DNA from 2 places in the Streptomyces sp. NPDC001617 genome. Region 2 is predicted to be linked to the other one. Evidence: predicted binding sites of a transcription regulator. Region 2 holds the regulator's gene; the other holds the start of a gene.
What was found. The regulator HspR, encoded in region 2, represses chaperone genes until heat shock. The targets are predictions, from matches to a motif close to TTGAGNNNNNNNNNCTCAA.
Positions count from the first base shown of each region.

Region 1 (16,034 bases), on a different contig from region 2:
GTCGAGACGCTGATCGTCGAGGCGCCGGACCAGGGGCATGAGACCACCTCGGAGGCGTACAGCTACCTTCTCTGGCTGCAGGCCATGTACGGCAAGGTCACCGGTGACTGGTCCAAGTTCAACGCCGCGTGGGCCCTCATGGAGAAGTACATGATCCCCACCCACGCCGACCAGCCCACCAACTCCTTCTACAACGCCTCGAAACCGGCCACCTACGCGCCCGAGCTGGACACGCCCGACGAGTACCCGGCGAAGCTCGACACGTCGGTCTCGGTCGGCTCGGACCCGATCGCGGGCGAGCTGAAGAGCACGTACGGCACGGACGACGTCTACGGCATGCACTGGCTGCAGGACGTCGACAACGTCTACGGCTACGGCGACACCCCCGGCGGAACGTGCGAGGGCGGGCCGACGGCCAAGGGACCGTCGTACATCAACACCTTCCAGCGCGGACCCCAGGAGTCGGTGTGGGAGACGGTGCCGCAGCCGACCTGTGACGCCTTCAAGTACGGCGGCACGAACGGGTACTTGGACCTGTTCACCGGCGACTCGTCCTACGCCAGGCAGTGGAAGTACACGGACGCCCCGGACGCCGACGCGCGTGCGGTGCAGGCCGCGTACTGGGCCGACGTGTGGGCCAAGCAGCAGGGCAAGGGCAGTGATGTGTCGGCCACCGTCGGCAAGGCGGCGAAGATGGGCGACTATCTGCGGTACGCCATGTACGACAAGTACTTCAAGAAGATCGGCAACTGCGTCGGGCCGTCCACCTGCCCGGCCGGCACCGGCAAGGACGCCTCGGACTATCTGCTCTCCTGGTACTACGCGTGGGGCGGCGCGAACGACACGAGCGCGGGCTGGGCGTGGCGGATCGGTTCGAGTCATGTGCACGGCGGTTATCAAAACCCGTTGGCCGCCTATGCGTTGAGCTCCTACGCCGACCTCGAACCGAAGTCGGCCACGGGCACCTCCGACTGGTCCAAGTCCCTGCAACGGCAACTGGAGTTCTACCAGTGGCTGCAGTCGTCCGAGGGCGCCATCGCGGGCGGTGCGACCAACAGTTGGCAGGGGCGGTACGCGACTCCCCCGTCGGGTACGTCGACCTTCTACGGCATGTACTACGACTGGGAGCCCGTCTACCACGACCCGCCGTCCAACCAGTGGTTCGGCTTCCAGGCATGGTCGATGGAGCGGGTCGCCGAGTACTACCAGCAGACGGGGAACGCCACCGCGAAGGCGGTCCTCGACAAGTGGGTCAAGTGGGCGCTGTCCAAGACCACGATCAACCCGGACGGCACCTATCTGATCCCGTCGACCCTCCAGTGGTCGGGCCAGCCCGACACCTGGAACGCGTCGAGTCCCGGCGCCAACAGCGGACTTCACGTCACCGTCGCCGACTACACGAACGACGTCGGGGTGGCGGCCGCGTACGCCAAGACCCTGACGTACTACGGCGCCAAGTCCGGTGACGCGACGGCCAAGTCGACGGCGAAGGCGCTCCTCGACGGCATGTGGAACAACTACCAGGACAGCCTGGGCATCGCCGTCCCGGAGACCCGCGCCGACTACAACCGCTTCGACGACAGCGTGTACGTCCCGAGCGGCTTCAGCGGCAAGATGCCGAACGGCGACGCGATCAACTCGTCGTCGACGTTCACCTCTCTGCGGTCCTTCTACAAGAACGACCCGGCCTGGTCGAAGATCGAGAGCTACCTCGCGGGTGGAGCGGCGCCCTCGTTCACGTACCACCGGTTCTGGGCCCAGGCGGACATAGCCCTCGCCATGGGCTCGTACGCGGAGCTCCTCGAATAAGTCCCCGCTAAGGCTCCGCGTACTCGCCGGGCGACCCCCACCCGCACTGGGGGTCGCCCGGCCACTCGCGCACCGTATAGAAAGCGCTTCCCCTCGCCTTCCTTCAGTCCTCGCATCCCCCCATCCCTTCCCCTCCCGGAAAGGACCCCCCGTGCGAAGAACCCGCATCCTCACGGCCGTCCTGGCCCTCGCCGCCGGCCTGCTCGCCGGCACCCCGCCCGCACTGGCGGCCGACCACAGCGCGAAAGTGACGCTCGCCGCCGACACGTACACCTGGAAGAACGCCCGGATCGACGGCGGTGGCTTCGTCCCCGGGATCGTCTTCAACCGCAGCGAGAAGAACCTCGTCTACGCCCGGACCGACATCGGCGGCGCCTACCGCTGGCAGGAGTCGTCGAAGACCTGGACGCCGCTGACGGACTCGGTCGGCTGGGACGACTGGGGGCACACCGGCGTGGTGAGCCTGGCCTCCGACTCCGTCGACCCGAACAAGGTGTACGCGGCTGTAGGGACGTACACCAACAGCTGGGACCCGGGGAACGGCGCCGTGCTCAGGTCGGCCGACCGGGGCGCGAGTTGGCAGAAGACCGACCTGCCCTTCAAGCTCGGCGGCAACATGCCCGGCCGGGGCATGGGCGAGCGGTTGGCCATCGACCCGAACAAGGACAGCGTGCTGTACCTGGGCGCGCCCAGCGGCAAAGGCCTGTGGCGGTCGACGGACTCCGGCGTCACCTGGTCACAGGTGACCGGCTTCCCCGATGTCGGCAACTACCAGCAGGACCCGACCGACACGACCGGGTACGCCAGTGACAACCAGGGCATCGTGTGGGTCACCTTCGACGAGTCGACGGGTACATCGGGCAGCGCGACGAAGACGATCTACGTCGGGGTCGCCGACAAGGACAACGCGGTGTACCGGTCGACGGACGCGGGCGCCACCTGGACGCGCCTCGCCGGGCAGCCGACGGGCTACCTGGCCCACAAAGGCGTGCTGGACGCCAAGAACGGCTATCTCTATCTCGCCTACAGCGACAAGGGGGGACCGTACGACGGCGGAAAGGGCCAGCTGTGGCGGTATGCCACCGCGACCGGCATCTGGACGAACATCAGCCCGGTGGCGGAGGCCGACACCTACTACGGCTTCTCCGGCCTGACCGTCGACCGTCAGCACCCGGGCACGGTGATGGCGACGGCGTACAGCTCCTGGTGGCCGGACACCCAGATCTTCCGTTCCACGGACAGCGGCGGCACATGGACGAAGGCGTGGGACTACACCTCATATCCCAACCGCTCGAACCGCTACACGATGGACGTCTCGTCATCCCCCTGGCTGACCTTCGGCGCGAACCCGTCGCCGCCGGAACAGAGCCCGAAACTGGGCTGGATGACGGAGTCGCTGGAGATCGACCCGTTCCACTCGGACCGGATGATGTACGGGACGGGGGCGACGCTCTACGGCACCGAGGACCTCACCAAGTGGGACAGCGGGGGCCAGTTCACCGTGAAGCCCATGGTGCAGGGCCTGGAGGAGACGGCGGTCAACGACCTGGCGTCCCCGCCGTCCGGAGCCCCGCTGCTCAGCGCTCTGGGCGACATCGGCGGCTTCCGGCACACGGATCTGACCAAGGTCCCGTCGATGATGTTCACTTCACCGACCTTCACGACGACGACCAGCCTGGACTTCGCGGAGACGAACCCCAACACGGTCGTCCGCGTCGGCAACCTCGACTCGGGCCCGCACATCGCCTTCTCGACGGACAACGGCGCCAACTGGTTCGCGGGGACGGACCCTTCGGGGGTGAGCGGCGGCGGGACGGTGGCGTCCTCGTCCGACGGCAGTCGCTTCGTGTGGAGCCCGGCGGGCACGGGCGTGCAGTACACGACGGGATTCGGCTCGTCGTGGTCGGCGTCGAGCGGTATCCCGTCCGGGGCGATCGTGGAGTCGGACCGCGTGGACGCCAAGACCTTCTACGGCTTCAAGTCCGGGAAGTTCTACGTCAGTTCGGACGGCGGCGCGACCTTCACCGCATCCTCGGCGACCGGGCTCCCGAGCGGCGACAGCGTGCGCTTCAAGGCGCTGCCCGGCACGAAGGGTGACGTGTGGCTGGCGGGCGGTGCCTCCGACGGTGCGTACGGCCTGTGGCACTCCACGGACGGCGGGGCGAGCTTCACCAAGCTGTCCAATGTAGATCAGGCGGACACGATCGGCTTCGGCAAGGCGGCGACGGGGGCCTCGTACCAGACCCTCTACACCAGCGCGAAGATCGGCGGAGTCCGCGGCATCTTCCGCTCCACCGACAAGGGCACGAGCTGGACCCGTATCAACGACGATGCGCACCAGTGGGGTTGGACGGGTGGAGCAATCACCGGCGACCCACGGATCTACGGCCGCGTCTACGTCTCGACGAACGGCCGGGGCGTCATCTACGGCGACACGTCCGACAGCGGCGGCGGTGACGGCGGCGGATCCACGGACCCGACACCGCCCTCCACAGGTGCCTGCACGGTCACCTACAAGATCTCCAACCAGTGGTCGGACGGCTTCCAGGCGGACGTCCAGCTCACCAACACCGGCTCAACTCCCTGGTCCGGCTGGTCACTTGGCTGGACCTTCGGCAACGGCCAGAAGATCAGCCAACTCTGGAACGCCGACTACACCCAGTCCGGCGCGACGGTCACGGCAAAGAACCTGAGCTGGAACGCCAACGTGGCCACGGGCTCGTCCGTGAGCTTCGGCTTCACAGGAACCTGGACGGGCTCGAACACGAAACCGACGTCGTTCAAGCTGGGCGACCAGACCTGTACGGCGGTCTGAGCACCGATTCGAGGGCGCGGGCCTTGACGGCACGCGCCCTCTTCGACGACTACGGCGTGTACACCGTCGGCCGCGGTGCCGTGGCCATTCCGTCGCCGATGAAGAAGCTGGGGTGCGGGGGCTGGTTGTAGGCCGTGTTCTGCCAGGCCAGGGCCGTGCGGTACTGGGTGTCGTGGAGGAGGGTGGTGATCCTCGTGCTGGTCTCGTACGGCGTCGAGTAGATCCGTAGGGCCGTGTTGTCCGTCGTCGGCCAGACCACCTCCTCGCGCCAGTCGCCCAGGATGTCGCCGGACAGGGACGGGGTCGCCTTGGTGCTGTTGTTGGAGTGGACGCCCGAGGCGGTCAGGAGGCGGGTGTCGGATGACGTGCCGTATTTGTCCACATGGGTGCCGTCGAGGAGTTCGCGGACCGTGTCGCCGTCCCACCAGTTCAGGAAGTTGATGCTGGAGGGCTTGCGGCTCGCGACGACGGTGCCCTGCGGGTTGCGTACGCCGTCGGCGTGGGAGGACCACGACTCCGCACCCGCGCTGCCCGCCCAGATGTCCCCGGAGACGCCCCGGCCGTTGTCGCCGTTCGCGGCCGTGGACCACAGGATCTGACCGGTCTTCGCGTCCGCCATCCAGGACGCCGGCTTGGAGCCGTCCTCGTCGACCTTGAACTCCTCCAAGCCAGGGCGCGACGGGTCCAGGTCGCCGACGTGCAGGGCGTCGCCGTGGCCGTTCTTGGTGGTCCACAGGCCGCTGCCGTTGTCGTCGACGGCCATCGAGCCGTACACGATCTCGTCCTTGCCGTCCCCGTCGACGTCCGCGACGGACAACTGGTGGTTGCCCTGACCGTCGTACCCCTTGCCGGAGTTGGTCGAGGAGTTGGTGTCGAAGGTCCAGCGGCGGGTGAAGGAGCCGTTCCGCCAGTCCCAGGCGGCGATGACGGTGCGGGTGTAGTAGCCGCGGGCCATGATGAGGGAGGGGCGGGAGCCGTCCAGGTACGCCGTCCCGGCGAGGAAGCGGTCCACTCGGTTGCCGTACGAGTCTCCCCAGGAGGAGACCGTGCCGCGTGCGGGGACGTAGTCCACCGTCTGCATCGCCTTGCCGGTCCGGCCGTTGAACATGGTCAGGTACTCGGGGCCGGAGAGAACGTACCCGCTGGAGTTGCGGTGGTCGGCGGACGAGCTGCCGACCACCGTACCCGTCCCGTCGACCGTACCGTCGGCCGTCTTCATCGCGACCTCGGCCTTGCCGTCACCGTCGTAGTCGTACACCTGGAACTGCGTGTAGTGCGCGCCGGAACGGATGTTGCGGCCCAGGTCGATACGCCACAGGCGGGTGCCGTCGAGCTTGATGCCGTCGACGATCGTGTCGCCGGTGTAGCCGGACTGGGAGTTGTCCTTGGCGTTCGTCGGCTGCCACTTGAGCACGAAGTCGAGCCGGCCGTCGCCGTCCAGGTCGCCGACCGACGCGTCGTTCGCCTCGTAGGTGTAGGCGACCCCGTCGGGGGTCGTCCCGCCCGCCGGCGGGCTGATCGGCACATCCTCGTAGCCGCTGCGGAACTGGATCGCGTGCTCGGAGTCGCCCTGCTCGACGCCGTTCACGAGCGCGCGGACCGTGTAGTCGGCCGAGTTGGGCGCACCCGAGTGGAAGTAGTTCGTGGAGCCGGTGATCGGGGCCGCGTTGACCTTCGTACCGGCCCGGTAGACGTTGAAGGAGACGTTGTCGGGGTCGGTGCCGAGCCAGCGCCAGCTGATCAGGTTGCCGCTGTCGGTGTGGACGCTGACCAGCCCCCGGTCGAGCTGCTCCACCTGCCGGGCGGTGGCGGCCATGGGGGCCCCTCCCGCGCGAGTCAGTTCGAGCGTGGGGGACGTGCCGGTGGTGGTCAGCGTGGTGAGTCCGGCGGCGACCAGGGCGGCGGCCGTGGTCACCGCCGAGAGGAGGGCGCGGCGTCTGCGGTGCTTGTGCGGGTGCTGCACGGGACGAACCTCCAGAGAGGACGGACGGGTTCCGCCCGTCCAGTCGCCGCCACTTGCCACCGCGTTGCCCCGCCTTTACGCCAACTTGACATATCTTTCGGCCAGTTCGGCGACCGTGCGGGCGATCCGGTTCCGGAGTTCGACGGGTTCCAGCACCTCGACGTCCGCGCCGAGCCGCAGGAACTCGCCGTGGGCGCGCTCGACGGACTCGACGGGGACCGTGACCACGGCCCAACCGTCGTCGTCCGTACGGGACTTGACCGCCCGCGGCAGGGTGACACCCGGCGCCAGCCGGACCACCGCCTCGCCGCGGTACAGCCGGTCGTGGAAGTCACGCTGGTAGGCCGTCCAGTACGCGGCCAGGTCGAAGTCGTCCGGGCGGGTGAACTCTGCGTCGGAGGGGGCGAGTTCGAGGATCTGATCGACGCGGTAGGTGCGGGGGCCGGGTCCCGCGACGACGTACCAGCGCCCCGCCTTCAGCACCAGCCCGTACGGCTCCAGTCTGCGCTCCACGTCGGTCGGCTCGGCCCAGCGACGGTACAGGACGTGCAGCACCCGGCCGTTCCACACCGCGTCCGCGACCGCCGGGAGGTACGGCGCCTCCTCCGCGTCCGCGTACCAGCCGGGGGCGTCCAGGTGGACAGCTGGCTGACCAACTGGACCATGGACTTCAGCCGGCCGTCGGCTTCCTGAAGGCGCGGAGGCTGAACTCCGGGTCGGGGCACGGCCGTTCCTGGTCGGGCAGGGCCTCCAGCCGGACGACGAACCGTTCGGTGAGCGGGTCACCGGGCGGCAGCATGGTGAACCAGCCGCGGCGCAGGTCGGCCGCGGTCCGGCGGGGGCTGCGCCCCTGACCGCGGCCCGAGAAGGTGGCCCGCCCCGCCGGATGCAGGCGGTGCGCGGCGGCGTACGACTCCACGAGCGGGGCGGCGTCGGGGGCCGGGCGGCGCGGGCGCGGGGCGAGGACGGCGTCGATGTCGCTGCCGACGTCGTGGGCGGCGGCCTTGTCGACGGTGGTGACGTAGACACCGCCCGGCTTGAGGACCCGGGCGCACTCGGCGACGACGGCGCGGACGTCCTCCGGGTCGTCGAGGAGGTGCAGCAGCCAGACGCTGGTGACGGCGTCGAAGGTCGCGTCGGGGAACGGCAGGGCCCGGCCGTCGGCCAGGGTGATCGCGCCGGGCAGACGGGCGGCGGCCATACGGGCCATGCCGTAGGTCAGGTCGACGCCGGTCACCCGGGTGGCGGGGCGCGGGGCGGCGAGGCGCCGGGTGACGATGCCGGTGCCACAGCCGACGTCCAGGAGGCGTCCGGCGCCGGCCGGGATCAGACCCAGTACGGCGTCGGCGGCGGCCTCGGCCCTCGCTTCGCCGCCGCGTGTCACGTCGTACGCGTCGGCTTCCTTGTCGTAGTCGAGCACGCGCGTCAGTGTGCCCCGTGTCCCTGTGCGAGCTCCTCGACCCTGGTCGCGAGGCCGAAGTCGAGCTCGGTGACCTTGCCGTCGGCGCTGTGCGTGTTCACGGACAGGGTGACGGTGTGGTAACCGAGGGTGAGGTCGCTGTGGTGGCCGAGTTCCTCCTGGACCTGGGCGATGTGCACGACCATGGCGGTCGCCGCGAAGTGCGAGCCGAGCCGGTAGGAACGGGTGAGCCGGTCCTCCTCGACCGACCAGCCCGGCAGCTCGGCCAACCGGTCCTCGATCTCCTTCTGGGACAGCGGTTCCACGGGCATGGCCTCGCTCCTTCCTGAGCTGCGGGTCCTTCTCCAGCCTGCCACAGCCGGGCGACTGCGGTCCTGGTCAGAAGGGTGCCCGGGGGTGGGGCGGGGACACCTGGTGGGACGGAGGGGCTTGGCTGCGGGTGAGCCGAGGCCGCTCCAACGCCCAGGTCATTCCCTGCGTCCCTCGGCTACGGTCGTACGTATGACCACTGCCGCGACCGGAACCGCCGCCTCCGTGACCGCTCCCGCCGACCGGGGCGTGGGCCCGCTGCTGCGGGCCTGGCGGGAGCAACGGCGGGTGAGTCAGCTGGAGTTGGCGTTGCGGGCGGACTCCTCGGCCCGGCACATCAGCTTCATCGAGACGGGCCGTTCACGGCCGAGCGAGGAGATGGTGCTGAGGCTCGCCGAGCACCTGGAGGTGCCGGTGCGGGAGCGCAACTCCCTTCTGCTGGCGGCCGGTTACGCCCCGCACTACCCGGAGACACCGCTGGACGACCCTGCGCTGGACGCCCTGCGGGAGGGCATGGAGCGGCTGATCCAGGGCTACGAGCCCTACCCGGCGTTCGTGGTGGACGCGACGTACAACGTGGTCGCGGCGAACCGCGGCGTGCTGATGCTGCTGGACGGACTCCCGGAGTCGCTCCTCCAACCCCCGCTCAACGCCATGCGGTTGACCCTGCACCCCGAGGGTCTCGCGCCCCGCATCCGCAACCTCCGTGAGTGGCGCGGTCATCTGCTGGCCCAGATGGAACGCCAGATCGCCCTGCACCGCTCCGAGCCGCTGCGGGCGCTGTACGAGGAGGTGGCGGCCTACCCGGTGCAGGAGACCCACCAGGCCCCCGAACCGCCCGACCCCGTCCCCCACTTCGCCCTCCCCATGCGGCTGGAGCACGAGGACCGCATCCTGTCCTTCATCTCGTCCATCTCCACCTTCAACACCCCCATGGACGTGACGGTCGCCGAGCTGGCCATCGAGACCCTGCTCCCGGCGGACCCGGCCACGGTCAAGTACCTCCGGTCGCTGATGCCCTAGGAAGGCGGGCCCCGGACCGGAGTGCGCCGTCCCGGAACCCGCTGCCACCACGATCCCGCGCACCGCGCCCCCGGTCGATGACCCCCGGAGTAATGACCGCCCGAACGGCCCGCGTGGCAAGCGCCTCATCGCCGGCCCGGTGAGACTGACAACGGAACATGACACACTGCTTCGCGCAGACTGATCCACCGGGCAGGCCCTTGGGGAGGGTGGCGTGAGTGAGCGGCGTCCCGCGCCCACCGTGGGCCAAGTGGTGCTGGGCAAGCGCCTGCAGGAGTTGCGGGAGGCGGCCGGGTTCAAGCGTGAGGAGGCCGCGCGTGTGCTGCGGGTGGCCCCGGCGACCGTGCGGCGGATGGAGATGGCCGAGGTCGCCCTGAAGATCCCGTACGTCCAGGTGCTGCTGGAGACCTACGGCGTCGCCGAGGACGAGACGGAGGCCTTCGTCCAGCTGGCCGAGGAGGCGAACCAGCCGGGCTGGTGGCAGCGGTTCCACGATGTGCTGCCGGACTGGTTCAGCCTGTACGTCAGCCTGGAGGGCGCCGCCGGCATCATCCGCTCCTACGAGCCGCACTTCGTGCCCGGCCTGCTCCAGACCGAGGACTACGCGCGTGCCGTGATGGAAGCAGGAACGGTTGGCCAGACCGAACCGGGCGCCATCGAGCGGCATGTCTCCCTGCGTATGGCCCGGCAGAAGCTCCTGGACCGCCCGGACCCGCCCCACCTCTGGGTGATCATGGACGAGACGGTGCTGAAGCGCCCGGTGAGCATCCGCGGCGAGGTCATGCGGGACCAGCTGGACAAGCTCCTGGACTTCGCCGAGCGCGACGGGGTCACCGTGCAGGTCGCCGAGTTCAGCGACGGCCCGCACCCGGGGACGTACGCGCCCTTCACGCTCTTCCGCTTCGGCGAGCCGGAACTGCCCGACATGGTCTTCACCGAGTACCTGACCGGCGCCCTCTACCTCGACTCGCGCACCGAGGTCTCCGCGCACCTGGAGGTCCTCGACCACATGACCGCGCGCGCCGCGTCGGCGCAGCGCACGAAGAAGATCCTGCGGAAGTACCGCGAGGACTTCTGACCCCGCACCTCGCACCCGTCACGCACAGCACCTTTCGCATCCGAGGAGAAGACAGCGCATGACCGGATCCGACGCCGCACCGCAGATCGACACCAGCCGGCCGCACTCCGCCCGGGTCTACGACTGGTGGCTGGGCGGCAAGGACAACTACCCGGTGGACGAGGAGCTGGCCCGCCGGATCCTGGCCGCCGACGGCACGGTCGTGCGCGGGGCGCGCGCCAACCGCCGGTTCATGCACCGGGCCGTCCGCGCCGCCGCCGAGGCCTGCATCCGCCAGTTCCTGGACATCGGCACCGGCATCCCCACCGAGCCCAACCTCCACCAGGTGGCACAGCAGGCGGCCCCGGAGTCCAGGGTGGTGTACGCGGACAACGACCCGATCGTGCTGCGGCACGCGGAGGCGCTGCTGAAGAGCACCCCCGAGGGCAGCACGGACTACATTCACGCCGACGTCCGCGACCCCGACACCATCCTGCGCCTGGCCGGCGAGTCCCTGGACTTCTCGCAGCCGATCGCGCTGTCCCTCGTCGCGCTCACCCACTACCTGGGCGACGAGGAGGACGACGTGTACGGCCTGCTCAAGCGCTACGTCGACGAACTCGCCCCGGGCAGCTGCCTGATCCTTTCCCAGGTCACCCCGGATCTCGCCCCCGAGGGCGTGGCCAAGGCCAAGGAGCTCTTCGCCCGCAGCGGGACGCCGTTCCACCCGCGCACGCTCCCGGAGTTCTACCGCTTCTTCGAGGGCCTGGAACTGCTCGGCCCCGGCGTGATCCCGGTCTACGGCTGGCGCCCCGAGCCGGTGGACGTCGAGGCCCAGGCCGAGGGCGTCGTCCCGGTGTACGCGGGAGTCGCCCGCAAGGTCTGACGCATCGCCCGTACACCCGTACGGGCGCTTGAGCAGGTGCGGTCCCCTGCTCACCCCTAGCGTCGAAGCACAGGGTGAGCAAGGGAGCGACGCACGTGACGGACACGCGGATACCGCCCACCGAACCGGGAGCGGCACTGCCGCGCGCCGGCAGGTTCTTCCGTACCGGTACACCGGCCCCCGACCTGCACAGGACGAGATCGAGGCGATGTACCGGCTGCCGGCGATCGCCAGGTAACGATCCGTCGTCCGAAGCGAAGGAGGTCTGATGCCCTCGGACGCAGTGCTGTACCAGGCGGCGGCGCTCTGCCTGACGTACCCCGACGACGACTTCCGCGCACGACTCCCGCTCCTGCGTGAAGCCGCCCCGCAGCTACGGGAGTTCGTGGACCACGCGGCCGTGACCCCACCCCAGGAACTGGCCGCGCACTACGTCCAGGTCTTCGACTTCGAGAACCGCCACAGCCTCCACCTCGGCAAGTGGCAGGACGGCGACACCCGGCGGCGCGGTATGTCGCCGGCCCGCTTCAAGGAGGTCTACCGCGCCGCCGGGCTGGAGTTCACCGGCGAGGAGCTGCCCGACTTCCTGCCCGCGGTCCTGGAGTTCGCGGCCCGCACCGGCGACACGGACCTCCTCACGGAAAACCGGGCCGGCCTGGAGCAACTCCGGTCCCGGCTCACCGACTTCGGCACCCCGTACGCGTCCGTGCTGGACGCCGTGTGCGCGACCCTGCCGGCTGAACGATGTCCTGGACCGACGAGGTCGGGGTGAGCGAGCACACGTACCACCTCTTCTCGCTCCACGGCGGTACGGAGGCGGGTGTGCCGGCGGTCGCGGGCATCCTGCTCCTGGTCCACCGCCGCCGCACGCACGCCCCCGTGTTCCGGGCGACACGGTGAACGACCGTGAGTGGTCCCGTCACCCGCCTGGTCCACATGTTCAGCGCCGGTCCGGCGGGGTCTAGGCGGCACCGCCCTTCGCATCCCGCTCGTCGTCGACGATCTCCGCGTCGACCACTCCCTCCTCGTCCTGCGGTGAGGTGTGCTGTTCGGCGCCGGTGCCACTGTCCGTCGGGGTCTGGTCGGCCTGTGCGTACATCGCCTGGCCCATCTTCTGGCTGACGGTGGCCAATTTCTCGACGCCGGTGCGGAGTTCGTTCGTCTCGGCGTTCCGCTCCAGCAACCCCTTCAGTTCCGTGGCCGCCTCCTGCACCTCGGACTTGGTGTCGGCCGGGATCCGATCCTCGTTGTCCCGGATGAACTTCTCGGTCTGGTAGACGAGTTGCTCGGCCTGGTTACGGGTCTCGGCGGCCTCCCGCCGCTTGTGGTCCTCCTCGGCGTACTGCTCGGCCTCCCGCATCATGCGGTCGATGTCGTCCTTGGGAAGGGCGGAGCCACCCGTCACCGTCATCTTCTGCTCGCGGCCGGTCGCCAGGTCCTTCGCGGACACGTGCATGATCCCGTTCGCATCGATGTCGAAGGCCACCTCGATCTGCGGCACTCCACGCGGGGCAGGCGGCAGCCCGGTCAGGTCGAAGACGCCCAACTTCTTGTTGTACGCGGCGATCTCACGCTCACCCTGATAAACCTGGATGCCGACCGAGGGCTGGTTGTCCGTGGCCGTCGTGAAGATCTCCGAACGTCGGGTCGGGATCGTGGTGTTGCGCTCGATGAGCTTGGTCATGATGCCGCCCTTGGTCTCGATGCCGAGGGACAGCGGGGTGACGTCGAGGAGCAGCACGTCCTTGACGTCGCCGCGGATGACACCCGCCTGGAGCGCCGCGCCGAGGGCCACGACCTCGTCCGGGTTGACGCCCTTGTGCGGATCCTTGCCGGTGAGCTCCTTGACCAGGTCGGTGACGGCCGGCATCCGGGTCGAGCCGCCGACGAGGATGACGTGGTCGACCGCCGAGAGCTTGATGCCCGCGTCCTTGACCGCCTGGTGGAAGGGGGTCTTGCAACGGTCGAGGAGATCCGCGGTGAGCTCCTGGAACTGGGCGCGGGACATCTTCTCGTCGAGGTGCAGCGGCCCCTCGGCGGAGGCGGTGATGTAGGGAAGGTTGATCGTCGTCTCCGACGAGCTCGACAGCTCGATCTTGGCCTTCTCGGCACCCTCGCGCAGCCGCTGCAGCGCCATCTTGTCCTTGCCGAGGTCGATGCCGTACTGCCCCTGGAACTTCTTCACCAGGAACTCGACGATCCGCTGGTCCCAGTCGTCGCCGCCGAGATGCGTGTCGCCGTTGGTCGCCTTGACCTCGATGACGCCGTCGCCGATCTCGAGGAGCGACACGTCGAAGGTGCCACCGCCGAGGTCGAAGACCAGCACGGTCTGCTCCTCGCCCCGGTCCAGGCCGTACGCGAGCGCCGCGGCGGTCGGCTCGTTGATGATCCGCAGAACCTTCAGCCCCGCGATCTCGCCGGCCTCCTTGGTCGCCTGCCGCTGGGAGTCGTCGAAATAGGCCGGTACGGTGATCACCGCGTCCGTGACGTCCTCGCCCAGGTAGGCCTCGGCGTCCCGCTTGAGCTTCTGCAGTACCCGGGCGGACAGCTCCTGCGCCCGGTAGCGGGTCCCGTCGATGGAGCCCTGTTCCGGGAAGCGCCAGGCGGCGTCCCCCATGTACCGCTTCACCGAGCGGGCCGTCCGCTCCACGTTGGTCACGGCCTGCCGCTTGGCGACCTCGCCGACCAGCACCTCCCCGTTCTTGGCGAAGGCCACGACCGACGGTGTGGTCCTGGCCCCCTCCGCATTGGCGACGACAGTGGCTTCGCCGCCCTCCAGCACGGCCACCACCGAGTTCGTGGTCCCGAGATCGATCCCGACCGCACGTGCCATCTCCGTCCCCTTCCGCCAGGGCACTTCTCAGTCTCCAGCACAAAACTTGAGTGCGCTGTTGTCAATGCCATGTACCCGGAAACGCGGGTGCCGCGCACCCGAGCGCGGTGGCGCGGCACCCGAGGGGCGTGCAGCCGTGGGATTCAGGCCAGCTTGGCCGACAGGGTGATCGTCGTGCCGGTCAGGGCCTGGCTGACCGGGCAGTTCTTCTTGGCGTCCTCCGCCGCGGCGGCGAACGCCTCGTTGTCGATCCCGGGGACCGTGCCCTCGACGGTGAGGTGGATACCCGTGATGCCCTCCCCCGGCTGGAAGCTCACGTCGGCCGAGGTCACGAGCTTGGTGGGCGGGGTGCCGGCGCCGTTCAGGGCGTGCGACAGCGCCATGGAGAAGCAGCTGGAGTGCGCGGCGGCGATCAGCTCCTCGGGGCTGGTCTTGCCATTGGCGTCCTGGGAGCGCGAGGCCCACGTGACCGGCTGCGCCTCGATGGCACCGGAGGAGTCGAAGTTGACGACACCGCTGCCCTCGATCAGGTTGCCTTCCCAGACGGTGTGTGCGGAGCGCGTGGTTGCCACGGTGAATCCTTCCGAATCCTGGGTGTTCCTTGGGACCCCATCCGATCACATTCCGGCTCACTGCACCCGGAAGACCGGCCCACGCGCGGTGAACGGGAGCCGTGCCCCCTGGGGGATCAGATACGCGTGCTCGCGGCGCACCCGCAGCACGTCGCACCAGCCGTCCGTGATCACGAGGAGCGGCGCGCCCGGCGGGAAGTCGTCCGCCCGGTGCAGGAGGTCGATCCCGGGCTGGAGGACCGTGCCGCCACGGCCGTGGACCCGTACCCGGCCGGCGATCTCCGTGACCGGCAGATAGCCCGCGTCGTGCGGGGCCGCGTCGCAGAAGACGACCCGGGCGGCGGGGACGTCGCGGGCCTCGGCGTACGAGGCGATCGCACCCAGTGCCTTGCCGAGCAGGGTGACGTTCATGGAGCCGGAGGTGTCCAGGATGACGCCGAAGGTGCAGCGGGCGATCTCCTCGGGCGGGAAGTAGCGGCCCGCGCGCGGGATGTCGGGGGTGGAGGACTGGCGGCGGGAAGGGCGGGCGTACGTCCGTACGGGCTCCGGGCGGGGCACGAACTCGTCGAACCAGCGGGCGAGTCGGGCGTCCCAGGGCAGGGGCGGGTGGCTGAGCGTGCGGATCTCCTGGACCAGGCCGGCCGGGAGGTGGCCGCGCTCCTGCTGCTGGTGCAGATCCAGGCCCTGGGACAGGCCGCGCCGGTAGAACTCGTCGAGGTCGACGTGGTCGCCGGGCGGGCCCAGCGGGGCACCGAGCACGTCGCCGACGCCCTTGCCGCGCAGCGTGGCCAGGCGGCGCATGCGGCGCAGGTCGCCGGCGATGCGGTCGTAGACCTCCTCGGCGGAGAGGCCGGCGAGTGCGGGGTCGTACAGCAGGCCCTCCGGCATGGTGCCGACCTGCATCTCGCACAGCCAGCCGTTGATGACGTAGTCGCAGGCGATGTTGAAGAGGTAGTGGTCGCGGGTGCCGCAGCGGTCGCCGTGGCGCAGGGCGGCGTGGAGCATCTCGTGGGCGAGGATGAACCGCCACTCCTCGTCGTCGAATCGGCGCAGCGGATTGATGTAGGTCTCGCCGGCCTCCGGGTTCACCGCTGCCACGGAGATGCCGTGCGCGCGGGCGAGTTCGGCGTCGGCGACGAGTTTGATGCCGGCCGCGATGCCGCCGAGCAGCGGGTAGGAGGAGATGAACCAGCTCAGGGCCTTCTCCCAGGGGCGCTGCGGGGCGACGTCCCCGCTGAGGGAGTCGCGGCGGCCGCCCGCCATGTCCATCGCCGCCGACACGGTCCGGGTCAGCGCGGTGGCGAACGCCAGCTGGTGGTCCGGGGGCTGCATCCAGCCGGCCCACGG
Region 1 is NZ_JBSFHA010000010.1:37,631-53,664, reverse strand. Features, by position in the region: gene ACWC09_RS10610 (glycoside hydrolase family 48 protein) at 1-1,809, shown strand, start outside; gene ACWC09_RS10605 (cellulose binding domain-containing protein) at 1,961-4,624, shown strand; gene ACWC09_RS10600 (rhamnogalacturonan lyase) at 4,674-6,587, opposite strand; partial or broken gene ACWC09_RS10595 (helix-turn-helix transcriptional regulator) at 6,663-7,226, opposite strand; gene ACWC09_RS10590 (class I SAM-dependent methyltransferase) at 7,258-8,007, opposite strand; gene ACWC09_RS10585 (4a-hydroxytetrahydrobiopterin dehydratase) at 8,013-8,318, opposite strand; gene ACWC09_RS10580 (helix-turn-helix domain-containing protein) at 8,509-9,339, shown strand; gene ACWC09_RS10575 (helix-turn-helix domain-containing protein) at 9,554-10,417, shown strand; gene ACWC09_RS10570 (SAM-dependent methyltransferase) at 10,476-11,282, shown strand; gene narJ (nitrate reductase molybdenum cofactor assembly chaperone) at 11,551-12,054, shown strand; partial or broken gene ACWC09_RS10560 (respiratory nitrate reductase subunit gamma) at 12,030-12,176, shown strand; gene dnaK (molecular chaperone DnaK) at 12,244-14,115, opposite strand; gene ACWC09_RS10550 (OsmC family peroxiredoxin) at 14,259-14,687, opposite strand; gene ACWC09_RS10545 (vWA domain-containing protein) at 14,745-16,034, opposite strand, start outside.
Region 1: the regulator HspR is predicted to act here: its motif matches at 14,162-14,180, upstream of dnaK (molecular chaperone DnaK).

Region 2 (16,034 bases):
GCAGACACATCCCCACGGGCTGACCGACCTGTGCGAGGACGGGCACCGCCTTTATGGCAACGCTCTCCGGACGGGACGCGTAGCCCGTGCGGATGTGGAGCCTGCACCCTGTTTGATGGAGTTCGCCCTCCTTCATCCGGATCCGGACGACCCGAACTGGCTACGTCCGGTGCCCCCTTCGATCGCCCTGGCCCAGAGGCTCAATCCGATCGAGCACGAGATCACGCAGCGCAGGCGGGAGTCCATCGAACTCGCCGGTGCTTTCGAGCCGTTCATGAGCATCAGTGCCCAGCCGACGGCCACGACGCACTCGATCACGGTGCTCGAGGGCCTCGACCGGATCAACGCGGCGCTCGACCTGGCCACCGCCCAGTGCCAGACCGAGATGCTCACGGTCCAGCCGAGCCGACGCCGTCTCGAAAACGTCCTCACCAAGGCCCTGGACCGCGACCGGCCGCTGATCGAGCGGGGCTGCCGCATCCGGACCCTGTACCAGCACCCCGCCCGGTACAGCCCCGAGACGCTTGCCTACGTGGCGCAGTTCGTCGACGGCAAAGTGGAGTACCGCACGATCGACGAACTCGTCGAGCGGCTGATCGTCTGCGACGAGACCGTCGCCTTCATCCCCACCCGCGACGACGGGGAGATCGCCCTCGAACTGCGCCACCCCGGACTGGTCCGCTACCTGATCAAGGTCTTCGAGTTCATGTGGGCCCGCGCGGTCCCGCTGAGCGCCGGAGCACCGTACGAGACCGCCCCCGACGGCATCACGGAGATCCAGCACTCCATCGCCAAGCTCCTCGTCGAGGGCCATGTCGACGAGGCGATCGCGCGGCGCCTGGGCATGAACGTGCGCACCTGCCGGGCCCACATCGCCAAGCTCGCCACCGCCCTGGGCAGCGGCAGCCGGGCCCAACTCGGCTTCCTCATCGCCCAGTCGGGAATCCTGGAGCAGGACCTCTGATCCGGGGGAGAGGAGCGCGGTGACCGAGGCGACGCATCAGGACCACGGTACGCAAGAGCTGTGCTCCCCAGGAGCGGCTCTGTACGAACGCGCACCGCGCGAGGGGCACGTGAGCACCGCGGAGGCCGACACCACCCCCTGTGTGGCCGCCCTGGGCCTGCTGCGGCCCACCGCGGACCCGACCCGGCTGGAGCCGTTGAACCCGGCCGTCGTCCTCCACCGCCTGCTGCACAGCTCGGCGGACCGCATCGCCGACGAACGCCGGCGCGAGCGGCGGCTGGTCGAGGCGTTCGAGCCGCTCCTGCGGATCCCCGGGCGGAGCACGGCGGCCACGTACCTGCCGGCCATCGGCTTCCACAGCGGACTCGACCGCATCAACGAGGCGATCACCACCGCCATGGCCGACGCCTCCCACGAGCTTCTGGCCATCCAGCCCTACGACGGCCAGAGCCCCGCCACCCGGCTGGACTACCAGCACACCCAGCGCCACTCCCCGGCCGTCGTGGCCCGCTACGAGCAGCTCAGGGGCGACGCCCAGGCACGCACCCTCGACCAGGTCACCGAGCGCCTCGTCGTGATCGACCGCACCGTGGCCTTCATCCCCGCCAACAAGGACCGCACCCTCGCCCTCGAAGTACGTCACCCGGCCCTGATCGACTACTTCGCCACCACCTTCGACCGCCTCTGGTGCCTGGCCACCCCCATGCACCCGCAGGCCGCCCAACCCGCCTCCCTGGACGGCATCACCCCCCGCCAGCACGCCATCGCCGCCCTCCTCGTCGAGGGCCACACCGACGCCGTCATCGCGGAGCGGCTCGGCATGAACATCCGCACCGCCCGCGTCCTCCCCCACGCTCGAATTCGCTCGCGCGGGAGGTGCCCCCACCGCCAAGCTCGCGGCGACGCTCGGCAGTGAGAGCCGGGCGCAGCTCGGCTATCTCATCGGGCGGTCGGGGATTCTTGACCGGGCAGAGTGACGGGCGTCGCGTCGGCGGGGTGACGGGGGCCGTCGAGGCCCACCTGGGCGATGCGGACGCCCAGTTGGGTGCGGCTGGCGGCGCCCAGGGTCTCGGAGAGGCGGGCGATGTGGGCGCGGCAGGTGCGGACGCTGATGCCGAGCCGCTCCGCGATCACCGCGTCCTGGTGGCCCTCCGCGAGGAGCGCGGCGATGGACTGCTCGCGGTGGGAGATGCCCTCGATGCCGGTGTCGGGGAGGGGGGCGGTGAGGGGGATGGCCAGGCGCCAGAGGCGGTCGAAGACCGTGCCCAGGTAGTCGACCAGGGCGGGGTGGCGCAGCTCCAGGGCGAGGGTGCGGTCCGCGTTCGCGGGGATGAAGGCCACCGTGCGGTCGAAGAGGATCAGCCGCTCGATCACCTCGTCCAGGCTGCGGGCCTCGACCGAACCGCCCATCAGCTCAAGGTAGTTGAGCAGCCCCTGGCCGTGCCGGGCCACGTGGGTGTACAGGTCGCGCATCCTGACACCCCGCCCGCGCAGGGCGAGCGCCCGGTGCAGGCCCTCGGTCAGTTCGTGCTCGGGGCGGATGCCGCCGGGCTGGACGGTGATGACCTCGGTCGTGCAGGCCTCCGTCGCCTCGTCCATCGCGGCCTGAATCCGGGACAGCCCGTCGAGCACGCGGATCGCGCTGCCCTCCGCGGCGCCCGTCTGGGGTGTCGAGGGCCCGAGGCCCGCGTACCACTCGAAGGCCGCCACCGCGGACCCCACCCGGCGCTGACTTGAGCTGACCTCGTCGTACACCCCGCGCAGCAGCCGGGTCATGACCTCCTGCGGAGAGGTCGGGACCAGCCAGTCCATGTCGTCGGGGTCCGGATGCAGCAGAGCGAGTTCGAGCAGACAGGGCACCTGGTCGGCGTCCCGGCGCGCCACGCGGCCCCGCCGTACGGCCCGGGAATACACGCGATCCCCGGCCTCGCACAGTCGGTCGGCACCGTGAGGATGCTCCTCCGTCCCGTGCCCGGCCATCGCCCATCCCACCCCCGGTTCGAGCCTCTTGTACAGGCGTGCCCCTACGGTTCGCTTCGGTTCGCTCGCGCTTTCCGCAGCGCAACTATGCGCGGACACAACCGGCTCCGCAACACGGCTCTCTCCGTCAAGACCGCCGTAAACAACCGTTGTGCCCGGGTTTCTCCAGGCCCCCGTCCGTCGACTTGCAACAAGCTGACGGTGGCGCGCGCGGCCCCCCGACGACGGAAGACGACCTTCCGCGCAAGCTCCCGGAAATACCGCGGTGATCGGTTTGTTACGCGGCGCCTCTAACGTCCCCTCATGGCGGACATATTTGACGCATACGCGTTGGCCGACGCGTGGGACGAGATGTTTGAGCGGCCAGGTGAGGTCAGGACCGCCTATGAGCCGGTGCTGGCTGCACTTCAGCCGATCGAGCCGAGCGAACTCCGGTTCCGGGCGGACCAGATGGCCCGTGCCTTCACGGACCGGGGCGTGACCTACGCCTTCGCGGGCGAGGAGCGGCCCTGGCCACTGGATCTCGTGCCGAGGATCCTCGACGCCCTGGAGTGGGATCTCATACAACGCGGGGTGAGCCAGCGGGTCAGGGCCCTGGAGGCCTACCTCGCGGACGCCTACGGCCCCTGCTGTGCCTTCGAGGACGGCGTGGTGCCCTGGCGGCTGCTGCTCAACTCCCCGCACTTCCACCGCGCCGCGCACGGGGTCGAGCCACCGGGCGGGGTACGCATCCATGTGGCCGGAATCGACCTGGTGCGGGACGAGGCCGGGGACTTCCGGGTGCTCGAGGACAACGTGCGGGTGCCCAGCGGCGTCTCGTACGTCATCGAGAACCGGCGCGCGATGACGCGCATCTTCCCCTCGCTCTTCGCCGAGCAGCACGTCCTGCCGGTCGACGGATACGCCCAGCGGCTGCTGGCCGCCCTGCGCGCCGCCGCCCCGGGTGGCGCGCAGGATCCCCGGGTCGTCGTCCTCACCCCCGGCCCCAGCAACGCCGCCTACTTCGAGCACGCCCTGCTGGCCCGGCTGATGGGTGTGCAGCTGGTCGAGGGGCACGACCTGGTCTGCCGCAACAACCGCGTCTGGATGCGCACGACCCGCGGCGAGGTGCCCGTCCATGTCGTATACCGGCGCCTGGACGACGACTTCCTCGACCCGCTCCACTTCCGCCCCGACTCGGTGATCGGCTGCCCCGGCATCATGGGCGCCGCGATGGCCGGGAACGTCACACTCGCGAACGCGGTGGGCAACGGGATCGCCGACGACAAGCTGCTCTACACCTACGTACCGGACCTCATCCGCTACTACCTCTCCGAAGAACCGATTCTGCCGAACGTGGAGTCCTTCCGACCTGATGAACCAGGGCAGTTGGACGCGGTTCTCGACCAGATCGACCAGCTGGTCGTCAAGCCCGTCGACGGCGCCGGCGGCCAGGGCATCGTCATCGGCCCGAAGTCCGACAAGGCCACCCTCGAACGCACTCGCAAAGCAGTGACCGCCGATCCGCGCGGCTTCATCGCCCAGCGCCCGGTCGCCCTGTCCACCTCCCCCACCCTCGCGGGCGAGCGCATGGCCCCACGCCACATCGACCTGCGTCCGTTCGCCGTGAACGACGGCAACGATGTCTGGGTCCTCCCCGGCGGCCTGACGCGCGTGGCGTTGCAGGAAGGCAACCTGATCGTCAACTCCAGCCAGGGCGGCGGCTCCAAGGACACCTGGGTGCTCGCGGAGGGCCCGGCCGAGTCGCCCGAGCCGCTCGGCCCCGGCGACCCCCTCGACGTCGCCCCTCGTCAGCTCGGACCCGACGGCACCCCCACCGTCGTACAGGAAGGGGCGCAGCAGCAGTGAACGACGTGATCCTCTCCCGCATCGCCGAGGCCCTGACCTGGACCGGCCGTTACGTCGAGCGCGCCGACGCCACCGGGCGCATTCTCGACGCCTATCTGCACCGCATGCTGGAGGACCCCTGGCGCGACGAGGACGCGGCCTGCCGGTCGCTGTACGCGATCCTCGGCATGGACGCCGGTGACGGCCCCTGCGACATGCAGCAGGTCCTGGACCAGCTGGCCTTCGACGCCCGTTCGACGGGGTCGATCGAGGGGGCGCTGGGCGCGGCGCGGCTGAACGCCCGCAGCGCCCGTGAGGCCGTCTCCTCCGAGATGTGGGAGTGCCTCAACTCCACCTGGCACGCGCTGGCCGACCAGCGGCTGGCGGCGCGCCGCACGGGTCCGTACGCCTACCTGGAACTGGTACGACGCCGAGCAGCCCTCTTCTTCGGTCTCGCCGACTCCACCATGAGCCGCGACGACAGCTGGCGGTTCGTGGTGCTCGGGCGGAGTCTGGAACGGGTCGACATGACCGTACGGCTGCTGTCGGTCCGGGTGCTGGACGCGGCGCACGCGCCGGACTGGCCGACCCTGCTGAGCGCGTCCGGCGCCGACGAGGCGTTCGCCCGCGTGTACAGCGGCTTCGGGGACACCTCGCGGGTGGCCGAATTCCTGCTCCTGGACCGGGACTTCCCGCGCTCGGCGCTGCACGCCCTGACCACGGCGGAGGAATGCCTGACAGCGCTGGGCCGCCCGCGCCAGGACCCGGCGCGCCGCCCGATCGGCCGGATGCGCACCCGGCTCGAATACCTGGACACCCACACCCTCGAAGACCAGCTGCCGGTCCTGCTGCGGGATCTGCAGCAGGCCTGCATGGCGTCCGCCGACGGGGTGGCGGAGCGGTTCTTCCCGTACCAGGGGCCCGTCGAGTGGGCCCAGGAAGGAGCCTGACATGGCTCGTCGCCTCCGCATCAAGCACACCACCCGGGTCTCCTACGCCCAGCCCGCGGCCTCCTCGCACAACGAGGTCCGGATGACGCCGCTGACGCTGCCCGGCCAGACGACCCTGGACGCCCGGGTCACCGTCAATCCGACGACGCCCACCTGGTCGTACTGGGACTACTGGGGCACCCAGGTCACCGGCTTCGACCTGATGGACCCGCACGGCAAGCTCGTCATCACCGCCTCCAGCCTGGTCGAGACGTCCCCGGCGGAGCCGCTGCCGGCCGCGCCGAGCTGGGCCGAGGTGGCCGAACGCATCGCGGGCTCCCGCCTGTTGGAGTTCGCCACCCCCACGGGCCGTACGACGGTCCCGCCGAAGCTGGTCAAGAAGGCGCGGAAGGCGGCGGCCGGGCTCGACCCGCACGAGACGGCGGTCGCGGTCTCGGCGCTGGTCGCCGACCGGGTGTCGTACCTCCCCGGCGCGACCAGTGTGAACACCTCCCCCGCGGAGGCCTGGGAGCAGGGCGCCGGCGTCTGCCAGGACATCACCCACCTCACCGTCGCCCTGCTGCGGGGCGTGGGCCTCCCGGCCCGCTATGTCTCCGGTTATCTCCACCCGGAGCGCGAGGCCGAACTCCACCGTCCCGTGGCCGGGGAGAGCCACGCCTGGATCGAGTACTGGGCGGGCGACTGGTGCGGCTACGACCCCACCAACCGCGTCCGCGCCGACGAGTCCCACGTGGTGGTGGCCCGGGGCCGCGACTACGACGACGTGACCCCGCACAAGGGCATCTACCGGGGCGTGCCCGGAGGGTCGCCGGAGGTGTCGGTGGAGTTCACGCGGGTGGCGTGAACGGACGGGAGAGGGCCGGGTGTCGGCGCCCGGCCCGCTTCGTCACTTCAGGCCGACCGTCGCGCACTCCGACTTGTACGCGCTGGTGCAGATCTGCGAGACCTTGTAGATGCCGTCCGCGACCACCGTGTCCTTGATGTTCTTCTTCGTCAGGGCGGTCACGGTGACGAGCTGCGCGGGGATGTTCTTGTTGCTGGGGCTGTCCACGCTGTCCTGGGTCAGGGCGTCGAACTGGATGTTCTTGCCCTGCACCCTGAAGACGGCCATCTGGGCGGCGGCCTCGGCCTCGTCCGGGTAGGGCTTGTAGACGGTCATGTACTGCTCGCCGGAGAGGATCCGCTGCACCGCGTCGAGGTCCGCGTCCTGGCCGGTGATCGGCGGCATCTGGGTCACGCCGGCCGCCTTGAGGGCCTTGACGATGCCGCCCGCCATCGCGTCGTTGGCGGAGTACACCGCGGCGATGTTGTCCTTGCCGAGCGCATTGGCCGCCGTGGCCGTCTCCTGCTCGGCGACCTTGGGGTCCCAGTCCTTGGTGTCGTACGACTTGGCGATCGTCACCTTGCCGTTGAGCTCGGACAGCGCGCCGGCCTTGAACTGCTTGCTGTTCGGGTCGGTCGGCGAACCGTTGATCATGATGACCTTGTCGGAGGTGTCGGCCTTCGACCCCAGGGCGTCCAGGAGCGTACGCGCCTGCACCTCGCCCACCAGCTCGTTGTCGAAGGAGACGTACGCCTCGATCGGGCCCTCGGCCAGCCGGTCGTAGGCGATGACCGGGATGCCCGCGTCCTTGGCCTTCTTCACCTGGGTGGCGATGGCGTGCGAGTCGACGGCGTCCAGCACGATGATGTCGACCTTGTCGTCGATCATCTTCTGCATCTGCTTGGTCTGCTTGGAGGCGGACGACCCGGCGTTGGCGTACGCGACGCGACCCTGGTTGTGGGTGAGCTCCAGGATCTTCTTCTTCATGATCGGGTAGTCGAAGTTGGTGTAGCGGGTGTTGATGGTGTCCGGCATCAGCACGCCCACCGTGAGGTCGTTGCCCTTCGTCGGGCTCGCCGAGCTGCTGTCCCCCGACACGTTCAGCATGCCGCAGCCGGCCAGCGACAGGGTCATCGTGGACGCTGCCACGGTTATGGCGATACGACGCGTGGGGCTGCTGCTCACTGGCCTGCTCACTTCTGATGCATTCGGGACGGACGCGACTGATTCGGGACGTGACTGGAAAGCCAACGCGGAGCCGCCCCCGGGCGTCAAGCGGAACTACTTAACGAGTGCGCAACGCCACGCTCAGCTGACCATGTGAAGACATGGCGGAACCCCCTCCAAACGCCCTTTACCGACCCTCCACTCGACGCCCGGCAGGAGGAAGGAAAAGATCCGCATATCCAACCCGATTCCCGGTGGTTCGACGATCGGGCCAGCTCCGGGCCCCACCCCCGGCTCGACCGAATGACCGAACAAACCCAGCCACTCACACGACGGTCAATGGCATGCAAAGATCCGTCCCACCAAATGCCCTACAGAAGGACCGACTTGAAACCGGCCGGACGCGCGACCGCCGCGGCACAGACGCGAAAGGGGCGGGGTGGCCGCTGGGCCTCCCCGCCCCTTCCTCATCTGCGCCTGTGCGCCTAGTCCTTGGCCTTCTTCGGCCGCCACACCACCAGCGCGCTGGTCTGCTGCACCTCCTGGTACGGCACCAGGTCGCGGCGGTACGACGCGTGCACCGCCGCCTCGCGCTGCTGCATCGCCGCCGCCGCGCCGTCCACGGCCGCCTGGAGTTCGACGACACGCTGCTGGAGCGCGGCGACCTGGTTCTCCAGTTCGATGATGCGCTTGATGCCGGCCAGGTTGATGCCCTCGTCCTGGGACAGCGCCTGCACCGTGCGGAGCAGTTCGATGTCCCGGGCCGAGTAGCGGCGGCCCCGCCCGGCCGTGCGGTCCGGGGAGACCAGGCCGAGGCGGTCGTACTGGCGAAGGGTCTGCGGGTGCAGGCCGGAGAGCTGGGCCGCCACCGAGATGACGTAGACCGGGGTTTCCTCGGTCAGTTCGTACGGGTTGCGTCGACGGCCGTCCATCTCTCTCATACTCCCTTCGCGGCCTGGAACAGCTCCGCCCGCGGGTCCTCGCCCGCGGTCGCCTCGCGATACGCCTCCAGTGCGTCACGAGCCTTCCCCGTCACGTCCTTCGGGACACTCACCTCGACGGTGACCAGCAGGTCGCCGCGGGTGCCGTCCTTGCGGACCGCGCCCTTGCCCCGGGCACGCATGGTGCGGCCGTTGGGCGTGCCCGGCGGCAGCTTCAGGGTGACCGGCGGTCCGCCCAGGGTGGGGACCCTGACCTCGCCGCCGAGCGCCGCCTCCGCGAAGGTCACCGGGACCGTCACCGTGAGGTTGTCGTCCTTGCGGCCGAACACCGGGTGCGGGGAGACATGGACCGTGACGTACAGGTCGCCCGCGGGACCGCCCCGTTCGCCGGGTGCGCCCTTGCCGCGCAGGCGGATGCGCTGCCCGTCGGAGACACCCGCAGGGATGCGGACCTGCATGGTGCGGGACGACTTGGCGCGACCGCTGCCCGAACAGACCTCGCAGGGGTTCTCCGCGATCAGGCCGCGGCCCTTGCAGTCCGGGCAGGGGTCGGTGAGCGAGAAGCCGCCGCCCGAACCCCGGGCGACCTGGCCGGTACCGACGCACGTCGGGCACACCCGTGGGTTGCCGTTCGCGTCGCCGGTGCCGGAGCATGCCTTGCACGGGGCCTGCGAGGTCATGCGCAGCGGAACCGTCGCGCCCTCGATCGCCTCGGTGAAGTTGAGGCTGACCTCGGTGTCGATGTCCTGGCCGCGCCGGGGCTGCACCCGGGTCGTACCGGAGCTGCCGCGGTTGAACAGGCCCCCGAAGACGTCACCGAGTCCGCCGCCGAAGCCGCCGGAACTCCCGCCGCCGCCCTGGGCGCCGCCTCCGAAGAGGTCGCCCAGGTCGAAGTTGAAGGAGCCGCCCGCGCCGCCCGGCCCCGGGCGGTACCCGCCGTTGCCGAAGAGGGCGCGTGCCTCGTCGTACTCCTTGCGCTTCTTGGGGTCACCGAGGATGTCGTTCGCCTCGGAGATCTCCTTGAAGCGCTCCTCCGCCTTGGCGTTGCCCTTGTTGGCGTCCGGGTGGAACTCGCGGGCGAGCTTCCGGTACGCCTTCTTGATCTCGGCCTCGGTGGCGTCCTTGGGGACGCCGAGGACCTTGTAGTAGTCCTTCTCGATGAAGTCCTTGGTGCTCATCCTCGACGCTCCCCCTTTCCGGTGTTCCGCTCACTCTCTACGACTTCAGCCCTCCTCAGGGCCGTTGTCCTTGTCGTCGCCGGCCGCCGGAGCCTCGTCGGCCCCCTCGGCCTTGACCGTCTGCGCGCCCGGCTGGGGCTCGGCGACGGCCACCCGCGCGGGGCGGATGGTGCGCTCGCCGATGCGATACCCGGGCTGCAGAATCGCCACGCACGTCGTCTCGGTGACGTCCGGCGCGTAACTGTGCATCAGGGCCTCGTGGATCGTCGGGTCGAAGGGCTCGCCCTCCTTGCCGAACTGCTGCAGACCCATCTTCGCCGCGACGGTCTCCAGCGACTCCCCGACGGACTTGAATCCGCCGACGAACTCGCCGTGTTCCCGCGCGCGGCCGATGTCGTCGAGCACGGGCAGGAGTTCGGTCAGGAGGTTCGCGATGGCGATCTCCTTGACCGTGATCCGGTCCCGCTCCACGCGGCGGCGGTAGTTCTGGAACTCGGCCTGGAGCCGCTGGAGGTCCGTCGTGCGCTCGTCGAGCGCCTTGCGCACCTGGTCCAGCTGGGCCGTCAGACCGGCGATCTGTACTGCTGCGTCCCCGGCCGGGGCCGCCCCCTCCCCGTTGGAGGAGGGAGCGGCCTTCGGCTCGGCGTCGTCGGGGGTCGCGCCGGAGGGGACGTCGGGCTTCTCCTCGAAGCCCGGGGTCTCCTCCGTCACGCGGCACCGTCCTTGCGCTCGTCGTCCACGATCTCGGCGTCGACCACGTCGTCGTCGGCCTTGGGCGCCTCGTCATCGGCGGACGCGCCACCGGCGGCCTGCGCGGCCTGGGCGTCGGCGTACATGGCCTGGCCGACCTTCTGGGAGACGGCCGCGACCTTCTCCGTGGCGGTGCGGATCTCGGCGGTGTCCTCGCCCTTGAGCGCGGTCTTCAGCTCCTCGACGGCGGCCTCGACCTCGGTCTTGACCTCGCCGGGGACCTTGTCCTCGTTGTCCTTGAGGAACTTCTCCGTCTGGTAGACGAGCTGCTCGCCCTGGTTGCGGGTCTCGGCGGCCTCGCGGCGGCGGTGGTCCTCCTCCGCGTACTGCTCGGCCTCCTGGCGCATCCGGTCGACCTCGTCCTTCGGCAGCGAGGAGCCGCCGGTGACGGTCATCTTCTGCTCCTTGCCCGTGCCCAGGTCCTTGGCGGTCACGTGCATGATGCCGTTGGCGTCGATGTCGAAGGACACCTCGATCTGCGGGACGCCACGGGGCGCCGGCGGCAGACCGGTCAGCTCGAACATACCGAGCTTCTTGTTGTACGCCGCGATCTCGCGCTCGCCCTGGTAGACCTGGATCTGCACGGACGGCTGGTTGTCCTCGGCGGTGGTGAAGATCTCGGACCGCTTGGTCGGGATCGTCGTGTTCCGCTCGATGAGCTTGGTCATGATGCCGCCCTTGGTCTCGATACCGAGGGACAGCGGGGTCACGTCGAGGAGCAGGACGTCCTTGACCTCACCCTTGAGGACACCGGCCTGGAGCGAGGCACCGATGGCGACGACCTCGTCCGGGTTCACACCCTTGTTGGCCTCCTTGCCGCCGGTCAGCTCCTTGACGAGCTCGGCGACGGCGGGCATACGGGTGGAGCCACCGACCAGGACGACGTGGTCGATCTCGTTGATCGAGATGCCGGCGTCCTTGATGACGTTGTGGAACGGCGTCTTGCAGCGCTCCAGCAGGTCGGCCGTCAGCTGCTGGAACTGAGCCCGGGTGAGCTTCTCGTCCAGGTGCAGCGGACCCTCGGCGGAGGCCGTGATGTAGGGCAGGTTGATCGAGGTCTCGGTGGAGCTCGACAGCTCGATCTTCGCCTTCTCCGCAGCCTCACGGAGGCGCTGGAGGGCCATCTTGTCCTTGCCGAGGTCCACGCCGTGACCGCTCTGGAACTGCTGCACCAGGTAGTCGACGACGCGCTGGTCCCAGTCGTCACCACCGAGGTGGTTGTCGCCGTTGGTGGCCTTCACCTCGACGACGCCGTCGCCGATCTCCAGCAGCGAGACGTCGAAGGTACCGCCACCGAGGTCGAAGACGAGGATCGTCTGGTCGTCCTTGTCGAGGCCGTACGCGAGCGCGGCCGCGGTGGGCTCGTTGACGATACGAAGGACGTTCAGACCGGCGATCTCACCGGCTTCCTTCGTCGCCTGACGCTCCGAGTCGTTGAAGTAGGCCGGGACGGTGATGACCGCGTCGGTCACCTTCTCGCCCAGGTAGGACTCGGCGTCGCGCTTCAGCTTCTGCAGGATGAAGGCGCTCATCTGCTGCGGGTTGAACTGCTTCCCGTCGAGCTCGATCTTCCAGTCCGTGCCCATGTGGCGCTTCACGGAGCGGATGGTCCGGTCCACGTTCGTGACCGCCTGGCGCTTGGCGACCTCGCCGACCAGCACCTCACCGTTCTTCGCGAAGGCGACGACGGACGGCGTGGTCCTGGCACCCTCGGCGTTGGTGATGACGGTGGGCTCGCCGCCCTCCAGAACGCTGACGACGGAGTTAGTCGTGCCCAGGTCGATGCCGACCGCACGTGCCATGGTGATTTCCTCCAGCTGACTTGAGTGGAACGGACTCAAGTGTGCATGACGCCCGGCAATGGGTCAACAGACCTGAGTCATGGGGACTCAACTCTTATCCGTTCCTTACACGCAACTGGCCTGTGACCTGCGATGATTCAGACCCCCTAGGGGAAGAACCAGGGACCCGAACGAGTGCGAGGACGAGGGCCACGACCCCCGCCCCGACCCAGAGCACCCCGGACCCGGCGACCCACCCCATGTCCACGAGCACCCCGACGAGCACCCCGGCGAACACCGCGAGCCCGAGCACCACGGTGACCCCCTGCGGGGTCAGCCCCAACCGCCGCAACCGATGGGCGAGATGGTCGGGCCCGCGCCGCAACAAGGGCCTCCCGGCCAGCTGCCGCGACAGGACCACGAGGAGTACGTCGGCCGCGGCGACGGCGGTGAGCGCAAACAGCACGCCCGCAGTGGAGGCGAGCCCGTACCCGGCCCGCGTGAACACGGCGGAGGCGGCGAGCACGAACCCCGCGAACAGCGACCCGCACGCACCCAGCCCCACGCGCGCGGGATGCCAGTTGTGCATGAGGAACCCGGTCAGCGCGGCGGCGAGCACGCTCAGCAGCACCGCGAGCCCGTCCATCACCTCGACGGCGGCACAGACCCCGACCCCGAAGGCGGTGAGCACCCCCGCGGTCCCGGCCAGCGCGTCGGCGTGATCGAGCGCCCGAAAGGAGAGGGCGACAAAGGTGACCCACCCGACGGCGAGCAGCCCGCCACCGATCCCCGTCTCCCCGTACGGCACCACACAGGCCGCCGCCACGGCCGTACCGGCGACCAGCACGCGCGCCTTGACGCGCCGCACGTCGGCGACGAGCCCCAGCGCGGCGACACCCGCCCCCGCGACCAGCAGCCGACCCACCCCACCACCGAGCCGGGCGACCCCCACCCGGTCCCCGGCGACGGCGACCAGACAGGTGGCGAGCACGACGGCCACACCCCCGAAGAGCGGCAGGGGCCGCTGGCGCCGCCGGTCGACGACGCCCAGGCGCAGAGCAGCCACCCGACCGAGGGCACTGAGCAGGGCGGCGAGGAGCAGGGCGGAGGTGGCGGCGACGATCCCGTAGAGCACGGATCTAAGTTAGGCGCGAATGCACCAATTTGTTATGAATAACACGATCGGATCGTCGTGAACCTTTAAGGCGACCCTCAGCGATCCAGATCACTGCACGCCTGGCTACAGTGCGATGGAAGATAAGGGTAGTCTCAGACGGACTGCATAAGTTACCGCTTAGTAATAACCTCGCAGGCCCGAGGGAGCCCCCCATGCAACTCGCCGCGATCATCGTGTCGCTGGTCCTGACCGTGATCGGCGTTGCCCTGCTCGCACGCGCCATCGGTCAGTTCGTCCGGTACTTCAAGCTGGGCCAGCCGGTGCCCGCGGGTACCCGCACCGGCAACCCCTACCAGCGCAGTGTGACGCTGGTGAAGGAGTTCCTCGGGCACACCCGGATGAACCGCTGGGGCATCGTCGGCTTCGCCCACTGGTTCGTGGCCATCGGCTTCCTGACGCTGCCGCCGACCCTGGCACAGGCCTTCGGTCAGCTCTTCCAGGCCGACTGGACGCTGCCGGTCGTCGGCGACTGGCTGCCGCTGGAGATGTACACCGAGTTCATCGGTGTGATGACGGTGCTCGGCATCGTCGTACTCATCGCGATCCGCCTGTCGAACCTGCCCTCGCGCCCCGGCCGCAAGTCCCGCTTCGCCGGCTCCAAGTCGGGTCAGGCGTACTTCGTCGAGTACGTCATCCTCACCATCGGCCTCGCGATCTACGTGCTGCGCGGCCTGGAGGGCGCGATCCACCACGTGGACGGCTACGACGCCTCGTACTTCGCGTCGTACCCGCTGGTCCTGGCCTTCAAGGGGCTCTCGGTCTCCGCGCTGCAGAACCTGGTCTACCTGGTCGCCATGATCAAGATCAGCGCCTCGTTCATCTGGATGATCGTGGTCTCGCTGAACACCAACATGGGTGTGGCCTGGCACCGCTTCCTCGCGTTCCCGAACATCTGGTTCAAGCGCGAGTCCGACGGCGGTACGGCTCTCGGCGCGCTGCAGCCGATGACATCGGGCGGCAAGCCGATCGACTTCACCGACCCGGGTGACGACGACGTCTTCGGCGTCTCCCAGGTCGAGCAGTTCTCCTGGAAGGGCCTGCTGGACTTCTCCACCTGCACCGAGTGCGGCCGCTGCCAGTCGCAGTGCCCCGCCTGGAACACCGGCAAGCCCCTCTCCCCCAAGCTGCTGATCATGTCGCTGCGCGACCACGCGCACGCCAAGGCCCCCTACCTGCTGGCCGGCGGCGGCAAGACCATGGAGGGCGAGGAGAAGGCGTCCGAGGAGCAGCTGGCCGGTGTGCCCGCCGCGGCTCTGGCCGAGGCCGAGCGCCCGCTCATCGGCACCGTCGAGGAGAACGGCGTCATCGACCCGGACGTCCTGTGGTCCTGCACCACCTGCGGCGCCTGTGTCGAGCAGTGCCCGGTGGACATCGAGCACGTCGACCACATCGTCGACATGCGCCGCTACCAGGTGATGATCGAGTCCGCGTTCCCGTCCGAGGCGGGCACGATGCTCAAGAACCTGGAGAAGAAGGGCAACCCCTGGGGCCTGGCCAAGAAGCAGCGCCTGGAGTGGCTCAAGGAGGTCGAGTTCGAGGTCCCGGTCGTCGGCCAGGACATCGAGGACCTCACCGAGGTCGAGTACCTGTACTGGGTCGGCTGCGCCGGCTCCCTCGAAGACCGCGCCAAGAAGACCACCAAGGCCTTCGCCGAACTCCTCCACATCGCGGGCGTCAAGTTCGCGATCATGGGCGGCGACGAGAAGTGCACCGGTGACTCCGCCCGCCGCCTCGGCAACGAGCCCCTGTTCCAGGAGCTCGGCATGGAGAACGTCATGGCGCTGAACATGGCGTTCGGCGAGGAGCTCGACGACGACGGCAAGGTGGTCCCCGAGTCCGCCAAGCCGAAGTCGGCCAAGAAGATCGTCGCCACCTGCCCCCACTGCCTCAACACCATCGGCAACGAGTACCCGCAGCTCGGCGGCGACTACGAGGTCATCCACCACACCCAGCTGCTCCAGCACCTCGTCGACGAGGGCAAGCTGGTCCCGGTCACCCCGGTCGAGGGCATCATCACCTACCACGACCCCTGCTACCTGGGCCGCCACAACAAGATCTACAGCCCGCCGCGCGAGATCATCGCGAGCGTCCCCGGTCTCCGGAACGAGGAGATGCACCGTCACAAGGAGCGCGGCTTCTGCTGCGGCGCCGGCGGCGCGCGCATGTGGATGGAGGAGCGGATCGGCAAGCGCATCAACAACGAGCGCGTCGACGAGGCCCTGTCCCTCAACCCGGACATCGTCTCCACTGCCTGCCCGTTCTGCCTCGTCATGCTCACGGACTCGGTCAACGGCAAGAAGGCTGCGGCTGAAAGCGGCTCCGCCGCGGGCGTCAAGCCCAAGGAGTCCATCCAGGTCGTCGACGTCGCCCAGCTGCTCCTCGACTCCGTGAGGACGCCGGTGGATCCCGCCGGCGAGGAGAAGACGGAGAGCGCACCGGAGCCGGAGCCGGTGAAGTAGGTTCTACGGCCATTGCGGCGCCCCCATGCCCTGCGTG
Region 2 is NZ_JBSFHA010000054.1:25,901-41,934, reverse strand. Features, by position in the region: gene ACWC09_RS33300 (helix-turn-helix transcriptional regulator) at 20-964, shown strand; partial or broken gene ACWC09_RS33295 (helix-turn-helix transcriptional regulator) at 984-1,941, shown strand; gene ACWC09_RS33290 (LuxR C-terminal-related transcriptional regulator) at 1,904-2,944, opposite strand; gene ACWC09_RS33285 (circularly permuted type 2 ATP-grasp protein) at 3,248-4,792, shown strand; gene ACWC09_RS33280 (alpha-E domain-containing protein) at 4,789-5,721, shown strand; gene ACWC09_RS33275 (transglutaminase family protein) at 5,723-6,565, shown strand; gene ACWC09_RS33270 (sugar ABC transporter substrate-binding protein) at 6,608-7,678, opposite strand; gene ACWC09_RS33265 (heat shock protein transcriptional repressor HspR) at 8,197-8,643, opposite strand; gene dnaJ (molecular chaperone DnaJ) at 8,649-9,830, opposite strand; gene grpE (nucleotide exchange factor GrpE) at 9,876-10,541, opposite strand; gene dnaK (molecular chaperone DnaK) at 10,538-12,382, opposite strand; gene ACWC09_RS33245 (MraY family glycosyltransferase) at 12,477-13,496, opposite strand; gene ACWC09_RS33240 ((Fe-S)-binding protein) at 13,691-15,997, shown strand.